3 linked regions of the Shimia isoporae genome follow. The protein of the gene in region 1 interacts with the protein of each later gene in a pairwise test. Links are inferred from orthologs where the notes say so. Each region holds a gene or a part of one and is shown on either strand. Other genes may lie near its edges.

Region 1 (4,345 bases):
TGTCAGGACCCTTCAACTCACCCGCGCGTGCTTTGCCGGACAATTCCATGAGATCTTTGGATATTTCCACAATGCCTTTTCGGTCCGCATCTTTGATCACTGGCACCACAAGGCCGTTGGGCGTATCTGCTGCAAAGCCGATGTTGTAATAGTCCTTCTTGATCAGCTTGTCGCCGTCTGGGTGGATCGACGAGTTGACCTCCCAGTGCTGCTTCAGAGCCGAAACCGAAGCCTTGATAACAAAGGACAGAAGCGTCACCCGATAGCCGTCTTCTTTGGCCATCGTGTCCATTTCCTTGCGATACTTGTCGAGGTCCGTGATGTCGGCTTCATCGTTGTGCGTAACATGTGGAATGTTGAGCCAACTACGGTGCAAAGCCGGACCGGAGATCTTCTTGATCCGCGGCATCTCCACGTCTTCGACCGGACCGAATTTGGAGAAGTCCACAGCCGGGATCGGCGGAATGCCCATGCCGCCATGCGAGGCACCCGATGCAGGCGCTGTTGCAGTGGTTGATTTCAAAAAGGCCGTGACATCTTCGCGTAGGATACGGCCCTTGCGCCCTGAGCCATTGACCTTGGCCAGATCAACATCCAGTTGCCGGGCAAAAGCGCGAACAGACGGAGAGGCATGAGCTTTGCCGAAACCGGCGTCTGTCACTGCGGCCGGAGCAGGGGCGGCGGGCGTCGGTGCGCTGGCGGGTGCAGGCGCGGATTCGGTTTTTGCCGTTGGAGCCGCTTCCTTTGCGCCTGACGCGGCTTCCAGCATCAGTATCAGGGTTCCTTCCGACACGGCATCGCCTTCGGAAACCTTGATTTCAACCACCTTGCCGGTAGCAGGTGATGGTACTTCCATTGTGGCCTTGTCGCTCTCGACCTCGATCAAGGGATCTTCTTCAGACACGGCATCGCCGACGCTGACCAAAACGGAAACCACTGGCACATCGGCAAAATCTCCGATGTCGGGAACCTTTACTTCGATAGTCATCTCAAATTCCTCCAGATTTCCCAATCACACCAGGCGCGGGTTCGGCTTGGTGCCGTCGATGTCATATTTGGCCATGGCGGCCTCAAGCTCTTTTTTGGTGATGGATCCTTCGCGGTAGAGGTCCACCATTGCTGCAGCCGCGATATGATTTGCATCCACTTCAAAGAAACGGCGCAAATTCACCCTGCTGTCAGATCGCCCAAATCCGTCTGTTCCCAAAACGGTGTACCGGTTCGGAACACAGGTACGGATCTGCTCTGCGTAGTTTTTCATGTAGTCGGTCGCGGCGATTACAGGGCCTTTTGCCTTGCTCAACTGCTCGGCTACGAAGGACACTTTCGGGTCTGCAAGCGGGTTCAACCGGTTGTGACGCGCGACGTCCTGGCAATCGCGTGCCAGCTCGTTGAAACTGGTGGCGGACCAGATTTCTGACGTGACGCCAAAATCTGCTTCCAGCATCTCCGCTGCCTTCATCGCTTGAACGAGAATCGTGCCGGACCCCATTAACGTGACGTGCTTTTGGGACGGTTTCTTAACGTCTTGGAAACGATACAGACCTTTGATGATCTCGTTTTCCACACCCATCGGCATATCCGGATGGGAATAGTTTTCGTTCATCAATGTGAGGTAGAAGAAAACATCTTCCTGATCCTCGTACATCCGCTTCAGGCCGTGCTGCACGATCACCGCGACTTCGTGTTGAAAGGTCGGATCGTAACTTACGCAATTCGGAATAGTTCCTGCCAGAATATGGCTGTGACCATCTTCGTGTTGCAGGCCTTCTCCGTTCAGGGTTGTGCGTCCTGCGGTGCCGCCAAGCATAAAGCCACGAGCTCGGCTGTCGCCTGCTGCCCATGCCAGATCACCGATCCGCTGGAAGCCGAACATGGAGTAGTAAATGAAGAAGGGGATCATCGGCACGCCGTGGTTGGAATAGGCGGTCGCCGCCGCGATCCAGTCCGCCATTGCACCAGCTTCATTGATGCCTTCCTGAAGAACCTGACCGCTGGTCGATTCCTTGTAGTACATCATCTGCTCGGCGTCCTCGGGCGTGTACTTCTGTCCCTCGGGATTGTAGATGCCCACCGACCGGAACAATCCTTCCATACCAAAAGTACGGCTTTCATCTGGCACGATAGGCACAACATTTTTGCCGATCTGCTTGTCCCGAAGCAGGGTCGTCAGAATTCGGACAAAGGCCATGGTCGTGGAGATTTCGCGTTCTCCGGTGCCTTTGAGTTGGGCCGCGAATTTCTCGAGATCCGGAATTTCCATTTTCGGCGAAACACTCTCGCGCTTGGGAAACTCTCCGCCCAATTCCTTGCGTCGATCCGCGAGATACGCCTTTTGCGCGTTGTTCAGCTTTACAAAGGGCGCTTTCGGCAGGTCTTCGTCACTGACGGGAATCTCGAACCGGTCGCGGAAGGCGCGCAGTTGGTCTTCGGCCATTTTCTTTTGCTGGTGGGTGGTGTTCTGCCCTTCACCGGCCGATCCCATACCGTAGCCCTTGACCGTTTTCACCAACAGGCAGGTCGGTTGACCCTTGGTGTCGGATGCTCGTTTGAAGGCAGTGTAAACCTTTTGTGGATCGTGACCGCCGCGGCGCAGCGCCCAGATCTGGTCATCCGTCCAGTCTTTCACCAATTCTGCAGTCTCCGGATATTTTCCGAAGAAATGCTCACGGATATAGGCGCCATCCTTGGATTTGAATGTCTGGTAATCGCCGTCGACGGTTTCGTTCATCAATTGGCGCAGCTTGCCGGACGTGTCTTTCTCAAGCAGCGCGTCCCAGCCTTTGCCCCAAAGCAGTTTGATTACATTCCAGCCCGCACCGCGGAAATCGCCTTCAAGTTCCTGAACGATCTTGTGGTTTCCGCGCACCGGCCCATCAAGGCGCTGCAAATTGCAGTTCACAACAAAGATCAGGTTGTCGAGGCCCTCACGTGCAGCAAGATCAATTGCGCCACGGCTTTCGGGTTCATCCATCTCGCCGTCACCAAGGAAACACCATACTTTGCGATCGGCCATATCGATCAGGCCGCGGTTGTGCATGTACTTCATGAACCGCGCTTGGTAGATCGCCATCAGCGGTCCAAGCCCCATGGAGACCGTTGGGAATTGCCAGTAATCAGGCATCAGCCATGGATGCGGGTAGGACGAAAGACCGTTGCCAGCTACCTCGGAGCGGAAGTTTTCAAGCTGCTCCTCGGTAATGCGTCCCTCCATGAACGAACGTGCATAGATGCCGGGGATCACATGGCCTTGGAAGAAAACGAGGTCGCCTCCGTGGATCGCAGACTTGCTGCGCCAGAAATGGTTCAACCCTATATCATACATGACAGCGGAGGACGCGAAGGAGGCGATGTGGCCGCCATATTCGCTGCTTTCTTTGTTGCGACGCACGACTGTAGCCATCGCGTTCCAACGGTTTATCGTTCGAATGCGCCATTCCATGTCCAGATCGCCAGGGAATTCTTCCTGGTCGTCAGCAGGAATGGTATTTTGATAGGGCGTGGTCGCTGAGAAGGGCAAGGTCGCGCCCGCCGCACGGGCCTGCTGTACCGCTTTGTCCAACAAATAATGGGCTCTGTCGGCTCCGTCTCGCGCGATGACATCCTCAATGGCGTCCTGCCATTCTTGCGATTCAATCGGGTCGATATCTGGAATCTCGTTCGCCATTCGGGCGCCTCCTCCACTGAAATCCTTGTTGGGAGGATGTATAGTTTAATATTAAACTATATAGGTAGCCCTTGCCGTGCATGGCACCCATGCGCAGGGCGAATTCCTTACGTTAAGGTTAACCTTTTGTGCTTGGCCCAAGAAAAAGGGGGCCCGAGGGCCCCCAATCTGTCTGCAGTGTTACTGGCGTCAGTCTTCTTGCGGAAGCACCAGATTGAGAACGATGGCACACAGCGCGGTTGGTGCGACGGCCGAAGTCATCAACGTCTTCACAACGCCCGGCAGATATTGCACGGCTGTGGGAACAAGGTTCAGACCAAGTCCAACAGCCAGTGAAATCGCGATGATCACCATATTGCGACGGTTCATGTTCACTTCGCTCAGAACGTTCAGGCCGGCCGAAGCCACCATACCGAACATGACGATCACGCCACCTCCCAGCACCGGCAGGGGCATTGAGGCGATCACAGCGCCGATCTTGGGCATAAGGCCACAAACCACTAGCACCAGAGCACCAATCGTCACCACGTGACGGCTCATCACGCCGGTCATGCCAACAATGCCGACGTTCTGGCTGAACGATGTGTTTGGCAGCCCGCCAAAGACGCCGGCTATGGCTGTGCCCAAGCCGTCAGCGTAGGTTGCGCCGGCGATCTCCGCGTCCGTCGCGTCACGCCC
Region 2 (4,152 bases), 1.9 Mb from region 1 along the record:
CGACTGCGTTTCGGTCAGGAGCGAAAGGCGCTCTCCATCTCCAGCCATGGCATGGGCCAGCGCGCTGTGTATGTCGGCAAAACTCATGCCCGGATTTGGAAAAAACTGTGATGCGTAATCGCTCAGGTCCCTCCAACGTTCGGGCGCAACTTTGAAACCTGCAATCTCAGAACGATACAGAAGAGCTGCAGCATCGGTCAGAACATTAATTGGCAGCGAAAACGACGTAGTGGGCGCTATCGCTCCGTCGTAAATCGACCATAGCTCCGTTTCATCCTCCTGTTCCAATGCCCACAAAGCGCGATGCCAGCTCAAATGGCCGTGCAACAAAGAGCGCGCATCATAGTCTGAAATCCAGTCGGCAAGGTAGGCGCGGCCAGCTTCCCCAAACCCCTGTTCGTAGAGTGTATGCGCTTTGAAATGCGAGGCATTCGCGTTGGCATTGTTCAAAGCGAGAGAGCCGTCCATCATAGACATTGCTTCGTCGAGCCGTCCCACCTCGCACAGCGCCTGACCGTGAACGCTCATTACCCACCAGTCCTCGCCCAAGGCATCAAACAGTTTTGTGGTGTAAGCAAGTTGTATGCTTTCCCGACCTGGTTCGCCCGACATTCCAATCAAGCCAAAAATATTGGTGCAAATCTGTGCGACCAAGACATCACGTGGATGATTTGCAGTGTGTTCCAGAACCGCGCCTCGGGCTTCGGGCACACGGCCCTGAAGTAAGAGATCGAAAACCGCGAGATGGCTCTGCTCACGTTCTGTCAGCCCCGACGCGCAGGAGAGTGCCGATGCAATTGCCTCCTGGGCGCCGGGCATATCGCCGTCGTACATTCGAGCTCGCGCAAGCCCAACATGGCCGAGGGCAAAATCGGGATCTGCCGCTACAGACGCGGTGAAAGCGTCACTAGCGCCAAAGGTCGCGGCAAGAATGTGATCAAGTCCTTCAACATATGCGTCCCGCGCTTGGGGTAGACTGGTCGTCAGTGTCAGTCCGTATCGATCAGCCAGCATCATCACTTCCCCTTTTTGTCAGTCCGTCCGAACGGTTCTGCTCGCAATTGGACAACGCTAGCACAAAAACTGAAACTCTATGCATGGATATGAATGATCGGCCGCTTCGGGTTCGAACCGGCCATTGCAGTTTGATCTTCAAGCAACTCTCAAACACCACTGACAAAAAAGGGCCGCCCGAAGGCGACCCTCTATCTCTCGGGCTGCGGCTATCGGCAGAATGGCCCAAAGGCCAATCGCCTGTCGCATCACCGTTCGCAAAGCGAACAGTGATTACATCATGCCGCCCATGCCGCCCATGCCGCCCATGTCGGGCATGCCGCCGGCTGCGCCGCCGTCTTTCGCCGGCTTGTCTGCAACCATCGCTTCGGTGGTGATCAGCAGGCCTGCGATGGACGCTGCATCTTCCAGAGCGGTGCGGGTCACTTTGGCAGGGTCAATCACGCCGAAGGAGAACATGTCGCCATATTCTTCGGTCTGCGCGTTGAAGCCGTATGCGCTGTCTGCGGATTCACGGATCTTGCCCGCAACAACCGCACCGTCAACACCGGCGTTTTCTGCGATCTGGCGCAGCGGCGCTTCGATGGCTTTTGCCACGATTGCGATACCTGCGTTCTGGTCAGCGTTTGCGCCTTCCAGACCTGCCAGTGCTTTACCGGCCTGAACCAGAGCAACACCGCCACCGACGATCACGCCTTCCTGCACAGCTGCGCGGGTTGCGTTCAGAGCATCGTCCACACGGTCTTTGCGCTCTTTCACTTCCACTTCGGTCATGCCGCCGACGCGGATCACAGCAACACCGCCTGCCAGTTTGGCAACGCGCTCTTGCAGCTTCTCACGGTCGTAGTCGGAAGAAGTTTCTTCGATCTGGGTGCGGATCTGGGCAACACGTGCTTCGATCTCGGCTTTCTCGCCTGCACCGTCAACGATGGTGGTTTCGTCTTTGGTGATCTCGATTTTCTTGGCGGTGCCGAGCATGTCCATGGTGACATTCTCGAGCTTCATGCCCAGATCTTCGGAGATAACCTGACCACCGGTCAGGATCGCGATGTCCTGCAGCATCGCCTTACGACGGTCGCCGAAGCCAGGTGCTTTAACAGCAGCAATTTTCAGGCCGCCGCGCAGTTTGTTGACAACCAGAGTTGCCAGCGCTTCGCCTTCAACATCTTCTGCAATGATCAGCAGTGGTTTCTGGGACTGGATCACCTGCTCGAGCAGCGGAACCATCGGCTGCAGCGAAGACAGTTTCTTCTCGTGCAGCAGAACCATGCAGTCGTCCAGATCAGCGATCATTTTGTCTGCGTTGGTCACGAAGTACGGCGACAGGTAGCCGCGGTCGAACTGCATGCCTTCAACAACATCGGTCTCGGTTTCCAGACCTTTGTTCTCTTCAACGGTGATCACGCCCTCGTTGCCAACTTTCTGCATCGCGTCTGCGATCTGCTGGCCGATTTCGGCTTCGCCGTTGGCGGAGATGGTGCCAACCTGTGCAACTTCGTCGGAGTCTTTGACTTCGCGTGCGGAAGCAACGATGCCTTCAACAACTTTCGCAGTTGCCAGGTCGATGCCGCGCTTCAGGTCCATCGGGTTCAGGCCAGCTGCAACCTGCTTCAGGCCTTCTTTGACGATGGCTTGTGCCAGAACGGTCGCCGTGGTGGTGCCGTCGCCCGCTTCGTCGTTGGTGCGGGAAGCAACTTCCTTCACCATCTGTGCGCCCATGTTCTCGAACTTGTCTTCCAGCTCGATCTCTTTGGCCACGGATACACCGTCTTTGGTGATGCGCGGTGCGCCAAAGGATTTGTCCAGAACCACGTTACGGCCTTTCGGGCCGAGGGTCACTTTTACGGCGTCTGCCAGAACGTTCACGCCGCGCAGCATTGCGTTGCGGGCATCGGTGTCAAACTTGACGTCTTTTGCCATTTTAAAGGCTCCTAATTTCGTAAATGTCGGTCAGACGATCAGGCAATGATGCCCATGATGTCGGATTCTTTCATGATCAGCAGCTCTTCACCGTCAACGGTGACTTCGGTGCCGGACCACTTGCCGAACAGAACTTTGTCGCCAGCTTTGACGTCCAGTTCTACGCGCTTGCCAGCGTCGTCACGCAGGCCTGCGCCTACGGAAACGATTTCGCCTTCTGCCGGCTTCTCTTTTGCGCTATCGGGGATGATCAGCCCGCCTGCGGTTTTCTCATCGCTTTCAACGCGGCGTACAAGCACGCGATCGTGCAGCGGTGTAAATGCCATCTTCGAGGTTCCTTCACTCAAAGTTTCTCCCACGCCCCGATGCCATTCTGCGGCACCGCTTGGGCGATTAGCACTCACTCGGGTCGAGTGCTAACGGCGAAAGAGGTAGGGGCAGCGGCGGGAGGAGTCAACGGCGGGGGCGAAGTTTTTTAATCTTGTAAGGATATCCTAAAGTCATATCCGAGATAGCTCCGGTGCGCCGACAAAACCACATCGTTGGAAATCGTGTCCAATGCCCAAAGCTCTAGACCTCGATGAAGCTCCGGAAGCAACGCGCCAGCCGTGACGCTGTCGGGCTTAGGAGGCAACCAATGCACCACCGTAGAAGAAATAGAAACTCCGTAGTCCCCGTTTGGACGATACCCGAAGGAAAGTCTCACATCTTGCCCACCAGAGAGGCTGTTGCAGCTATGCCAGCTTCGCGATTTGTTCACCAGTACACACCTGCCGCCGAGCTTATCAGCTTTTTGGAGAAGTGCCGAAGCCAGCGCGCCTCTTTCATGCGCACCCATTGCCTCAGCATCCAAAACAATGGTCGAGGACGTCTTGGTCTGAACGCATCCAGATAGAGAGATCGCAAGAATAGCCCCACAAATCGCCCGAAAATTAAGTCGCACGTTAGAATTCCCTAAAGAAAGATAACGGTCCTGATATTTTGGGACACTTCCGGCGCTCGTCCAACAAATTCCTCCCCTCAAGGGCCGACAACAATAACCCTGTTCGTCCCGGTCGACGCATTGGCGCAGCCATGGACATTTGCCGGGATCGACGACAGATCAGACCGAAAGGTCGTCTCGCCGCTGACGTAGATCGAATACACCACCCCAGGGTTCATGTCGGAATATGTCGGGTTAACGTTGGTCATCGCGGGGTCCGGAAGGGTGCCCTTGGT
Region 3 (4,114 bases), on another replicon or contig:
TCAAGGGCAAAACACTTCTTGAGATGATCGCTAGTGCGAGCACACAAATTCCCTACCTCTTGCTTGAAGTGACGCTGATGACCGCAGCTTACGCAGCGCTTTATGTGGTTAGCTTCGAACTTGTGCCCTGGTCGATTCCCACGGCCTGGCCTTGGTTGCTGGTAGCGCTGTTGGTGGCGGATTTCACTTATTACTGGGAACATAGGATCGCCCATCAGGTGCGGCTCCTTTGGACCCAGCATGCAGTGCATCACTCAAGTCGCGACTACAATATCGTGACGGCAGTCCGGTTCGGGCCTCTGGAAAGCGTTTGGTCGCTCATCATGCATGTACCGATGGTGCTGGTCGGTTTCAGTCCGGATGTGGTGCTTGGCTCGATTATTGTGGTGCTTGCCTATCAGACTTGGCTCCACACCGAACTGATCGGCAAATTGGGTCCAGTGGAGTGGATTCTGAATACGCCAAGCCATCATCGTGTTCATCACGGATGTGACGCAAAGTACTTGGACAAGAACTATGCTGGCATCCTCATCATCTGGGACCGCATGTTCGGCAGTTTTCAGGTTGAGGAAGAGCGCCCGCGCTATGGATTGACCACAGATTTCGATAGTCAAAATCCGGTCAAGGTCTGGTTCAGTGAAATACCGGGTCTGGTGCGTGACATTCGGAACGCCAAAGATGGCAAAGAACTGCGGGGGCGTTTGTTTGGCCCTCCCGGGTGGAAGCCGGACGCCTGAGTATTCACAAAATCCTCAGGGGGCGCGTCTTGCGAACAGGCGCGCCCTTTTTATATGAAAGCGCACGGAACAGTGCATGTCGCAGCAACAGGAAAAATTCATGAGCCTACGGGACAAACTAGGGGCGTTCATTGATCGCCCTGCATTTCGCAATGCCATCCTTGGCGTGATCCTGTTCAACGCGATTATTCTGGGACTGGAAACTTCGAAGCCTCTGATGGCTTCCATAGGACCAGTTCTGATTTTTCTCGACACACTGTGTCTCGCAATTTTTGTACTCGAAATCTTAGCCAAGCTTTTTGTGCAGCGCGCGAGGTTTTTCCGTGACGGCTGGAACCTGTTCGATTTTGTGATCGTTGGCATCGCTCTGGTGCCGGCAGCTCAGGGGCTTGCAGTATTGCGTGCGCTGAGAATTCTTCGCCTATTGCGGGTGGTTTCAGTTGCACCCTCTTTGCGACGTGTGATCGAAGGTCTTTTGAACGCGTTGCCCGGCATGGGGTCCGTGTTTCTGTTGATGGCCCTCGTTTTCTACATCGGTGCTGTCATGGCCACGAAGCTGTTTGGAACAGCGTTCCCCGACTGGTTTGGTACGCTGGGCAAGTCCGGCTATTCGCTCTTCCAGATCATGACGTTGGAAAGCTGGTCAATGGGTATCGTGCGCCCGGTCATGGAAGTCTTCCCGTTTGCCTGGATGTTCTTTGTGCCGTTTATCTTGCTGACGACATTCGTCGTTCTGAATCTTGTTGTCGGTCTTGTCGTTAACTCGATGCAAGATGCCCACCATGTCGAAGCGGAAGAAGAGACCGGCAATTATCGTGACGAGGTACTTACGCGCCTCGATAAGATTGAGGGAATGCTCAAAGACCAGAGCAAATAACGGTCCTCGCCTTTGGTCATGGGAACCATTGGTTGCGTGAAGGGGCTGCGCGTGGTTAGAACCTGCCATGGCAAAGCAACTTGATTACCACACGATCCGGGAAATTTTCACCCGGTTTGAGGCAGCAGAAGCCGAACCAAAGGGCGAACTGGACCATGTCAACGTTTACACGTTGGTGGTGGCCGTTGCCTTGTCGGCACAAGCGACGGATGCGGGCGTAAACCGAGCCACCAAAGACCTTTTCAAGGTTGCCGACACGCCGCAGAAGATGCTGGACCTTGGCGAAGAGCAGTTGATCGAGCACATCAAAACGATTGGGCTGTTCAGAAACAAAGCCAAAAACGTGATGAAGCTTTCGAAAATCCTAGTGGACCAATACGGCGGTGAGGTTCCGAACTCCCGTGCGGCCCTCGAAAGTTTACCTGGAGTAGGCCGCAAAACAGCCAACGTTGTATTGAATATGTGGTGGCGCTATCCAGCGCAGGCCGTCGACACCCATATCTATCGGTTTGGAAACCGCTCGGGTGTTTGCCCTGGCAAGGATGTTGTCGCTGTAGAACGCGCGATTGAAGACAACATTCCGGTAGACTTCCAGTTGCACGCGCATCATTGGATGATTTTGCACGGCCGCTATGTATGTAAGGCGCGCAAGCCGATGTGCGGTAACTGCCTAATTCGCGATCTCTGTCAGTTCGAGGACAAGAACCTATGAAACAATATCAGGTTGTCGGTATCGGCAACGCAATCGTCGACGTAATCAGCCAATCTGATGACAGCTTTCTGGATCTGATGGGGATTCAGAAAGGCATCATGCAGCTTGTCGAAAAAGAACGCGGCGAAATGCTCTACGGTGCCATGACCAACCGCACGCAGGCGCCGGGTGGCTCCGTGGCAAACACATTGGCGGGTCTTGGGGCGCTCGGATTGACCACGGCTTTTATCGGTCGGGTACATGATGATGCTCTCGGCCAGTTTTACGCAAATGAAATGCAGGCGGACGGCACGGATTTCGTGAACCCTCCGGTGGCAGGAGGCGATCTCCCGACGTCGCGTTCCATGATTTTCGTCAGCCCGGACGGAGAGCGTTCCATGAACACCTATCTCGGGATTTCCTCCGAGGTTGGGCCTGACGATGTTTCGGACGACGTTGCCGGACAGGCACAACTGCTGTTCCTTGAAGGGTATCTCTATGACAAGCCCAAGGGCAAAGAGGCCTTTGAGCGCGCCGCCAAACTGTGCCGAGATGGGGGTGGTAAGGCCGGCATCGCGCTTTCGGACCCTTTCTGTGTAGAGCGGCACCGAGACGACTTCCGCCGATTGGTCAAGGAACTCGACTTTGTGATCGGCAACGAACATGAGTGGTCTTCACTCTATCAGACTGACCTCAGCTCTGCCCTTGAGCAAGCTGCGCAGGACGCTGGAATGGTGGTTTGCACGCGATCGGGCAAGGACGTCGTATTGCTTTCCGGTGATGAAGAGGCAACCGTTGCCGTGAACGAAATTGTTCCGGTAGATGCGACGGGCGCGGGCGATCAGTTCGCTTGCGGGTTCCTTTATGGCGTTGCGACTGGCCAAAGCTTGGAAGTTTCTGGCCGGATGGGCTGCATTGCTGCTGCAGAGGTGATCAGCCACTACGGCGCGCGCCCCGAGATCGACGTCAAAGAACTTTTCCGCAAGGAAGGTCTATTGGGCTGACCGGAAATCCGGCACCCCCACCTTAAGGGGGTGCCGATTTTCTTCTGGGGCTGACGGATCTGACGGATCAGTCAGCGAACAGGTAATCCGTCCGTGCGATCCGTTCGGCCACGTCTTCAGGCACGTGCAGGAATTGTGCGATGGCGGGTACATAGTCTTCAATCTCGTCCGACTGTCGCATGATGTTCAGGTTTTCGAATTCCGCATCACGGATACGGTCGCTTTCGTTCACAATGTCACGCCGAATAGTCGGAAGCAGTCGCTCGAGCGTGTCTTGTGGGGTCTGCTCCCCTGCAAGACCGATCCGCATGGAGTGTCCAGTCAGATATTCGTCGGTGAATTCGCACTGAATTTCGAGCATTCTGGTGGTCGACCGATCGCCAAAGAAATCCTGCATAAGGTCCATTGCTGATGGGTCAAGGCACACAACCAAACGGTTTGTGTCATAATAATCAAACAGCATCCGCATCAAAGCTCTGCGGTGGCGCGTACGTTTGCCCAATGTCGATTGGATGCCCCCGAGATCGGGGAGGGGTGTGCCTTCTTCGTTGAAAAGATAGGCAATTGTCGGGATGTCGGTTTCCTGACCGATTTTTTCCAGCAAACGCTTGGCTACGTGCCACTTCTTGCACACAAGAAGCATCAATTCGCGATCCCGACCCAAGGAGCTTTCAGTCTCCCAGAAACGGCTCGCAAACCGCTTTCCAACGCGGCCACGCCCGGTGAGGAATTTGAACAGGCTTGGACCTTCTGCCGAGATCTGAAAGTCCACACCCGTTTCGGCATAGAGCGCTCCGAGCCGTTC

The links.
Region 2: the proteins of aceE (region 1) and groL interact in binary tests that used the Escherichia coli proteins (3 or more experiments, as listed by UniProt). The link is inferred for Shimia isoporae from one-to-one orthologs.
Region 3: the proteins of aceE (region 1) and nth interact in binary tests that used the Escherichia coli proteins (3 or more experiments, as listed by UniProt). The link is inferred for Shimia isoporae from one-to-one orthologs.

The regions. Positions count from the first base shown.
Region 1 is NZ_SMGR01000001.1:2,069,224-2,073,568, reverse strand. Bases 813-3,969 are described here. They hold aceE (pyruvate dehydrogenase (acetyl-transferring), homodimeric type), read right to left. Parts: upstream 3,668-3,969; coding sequence 1,013-3,667; downstream 813-1,012. Other genes in these bases: BXY66_RS10155 (uracil-xanthine permease family protein), read right to left, coding at 3,857-3,969; aceF (dihydrolipoyllysine-residue acetyltransferase), read right to left, coding at 813-988. In the rest of the region: more of aceF, read right to left, coding at 1-812; more of BXY66_RS10155, read right to left, coding at 3,970-4,345. UniProt on the Escherichia coli protein: Component of the pyruvate dehydrogenase (PDH) complex, that catalyzes the overall conversion of pyruvate to acetyl-CoA and CO(2).
Region 2 is NZ_SMGR01000001.1:182,723-186,874, reverse strand. The notes cover bases 612-3,575. They hold groL (chaperonin GroEL), read right to left. Parts: upstream 2,935-3,575; coding sequence 1,288-2,934; downstream 612-1,287. Other genes in these bases: BXY66_RS00965 (co-chaperone GroES), read right to left, coding at 2,973-3,260; BXY66_RS00975 (tetratricopeptide repeat protein), read right to left, coding at 612-1,017. Also shown: more of BXY66_RS00975, read right to left, coding at 1-611; BXY66_RS00960 (hypothetical protein), read right to left, coding at 3,955-4,152.
Region 3 is NZ_SMGR01000004.1:233,126-237,239, forward strand. Bases 578-3,503 are described here. They hold nth (endonuclease III), read left to right. Parts: upstream 578-1,681; coding sequence 1,682-2,326; downstream 2,327-3,503. Other genes in these bases: BXY66_RS18015 (sterol desaturase family protein), read left to right, coding at 578-737; BXY66_RS18020 (ion transporter), read left to right, coding at 838-1,614; BXY66_RS18030 (adenosine kinase), read left to right, coding at 2,323-3,309; BXY66_RS18035 (DUF5928 domain-containing protein), read right to left, coding at 3,377-3,503. Outside these bases: more of BXY66_RS18015, read left to right, coding at 1-577; more of BXY66_RS18035, read right to left, coding at 3,504-4,114. UniProt on the Escherichia coli protein: DNA repair enzyme that has both DNA N-glycosylase activity and AP-lyase activity. The DNA N-glycosylase activity releases various damaged pyrimidines from DNA by cleaving the N-glycosidic bond, leaving an AP (apurinic/apyrimidinic) site.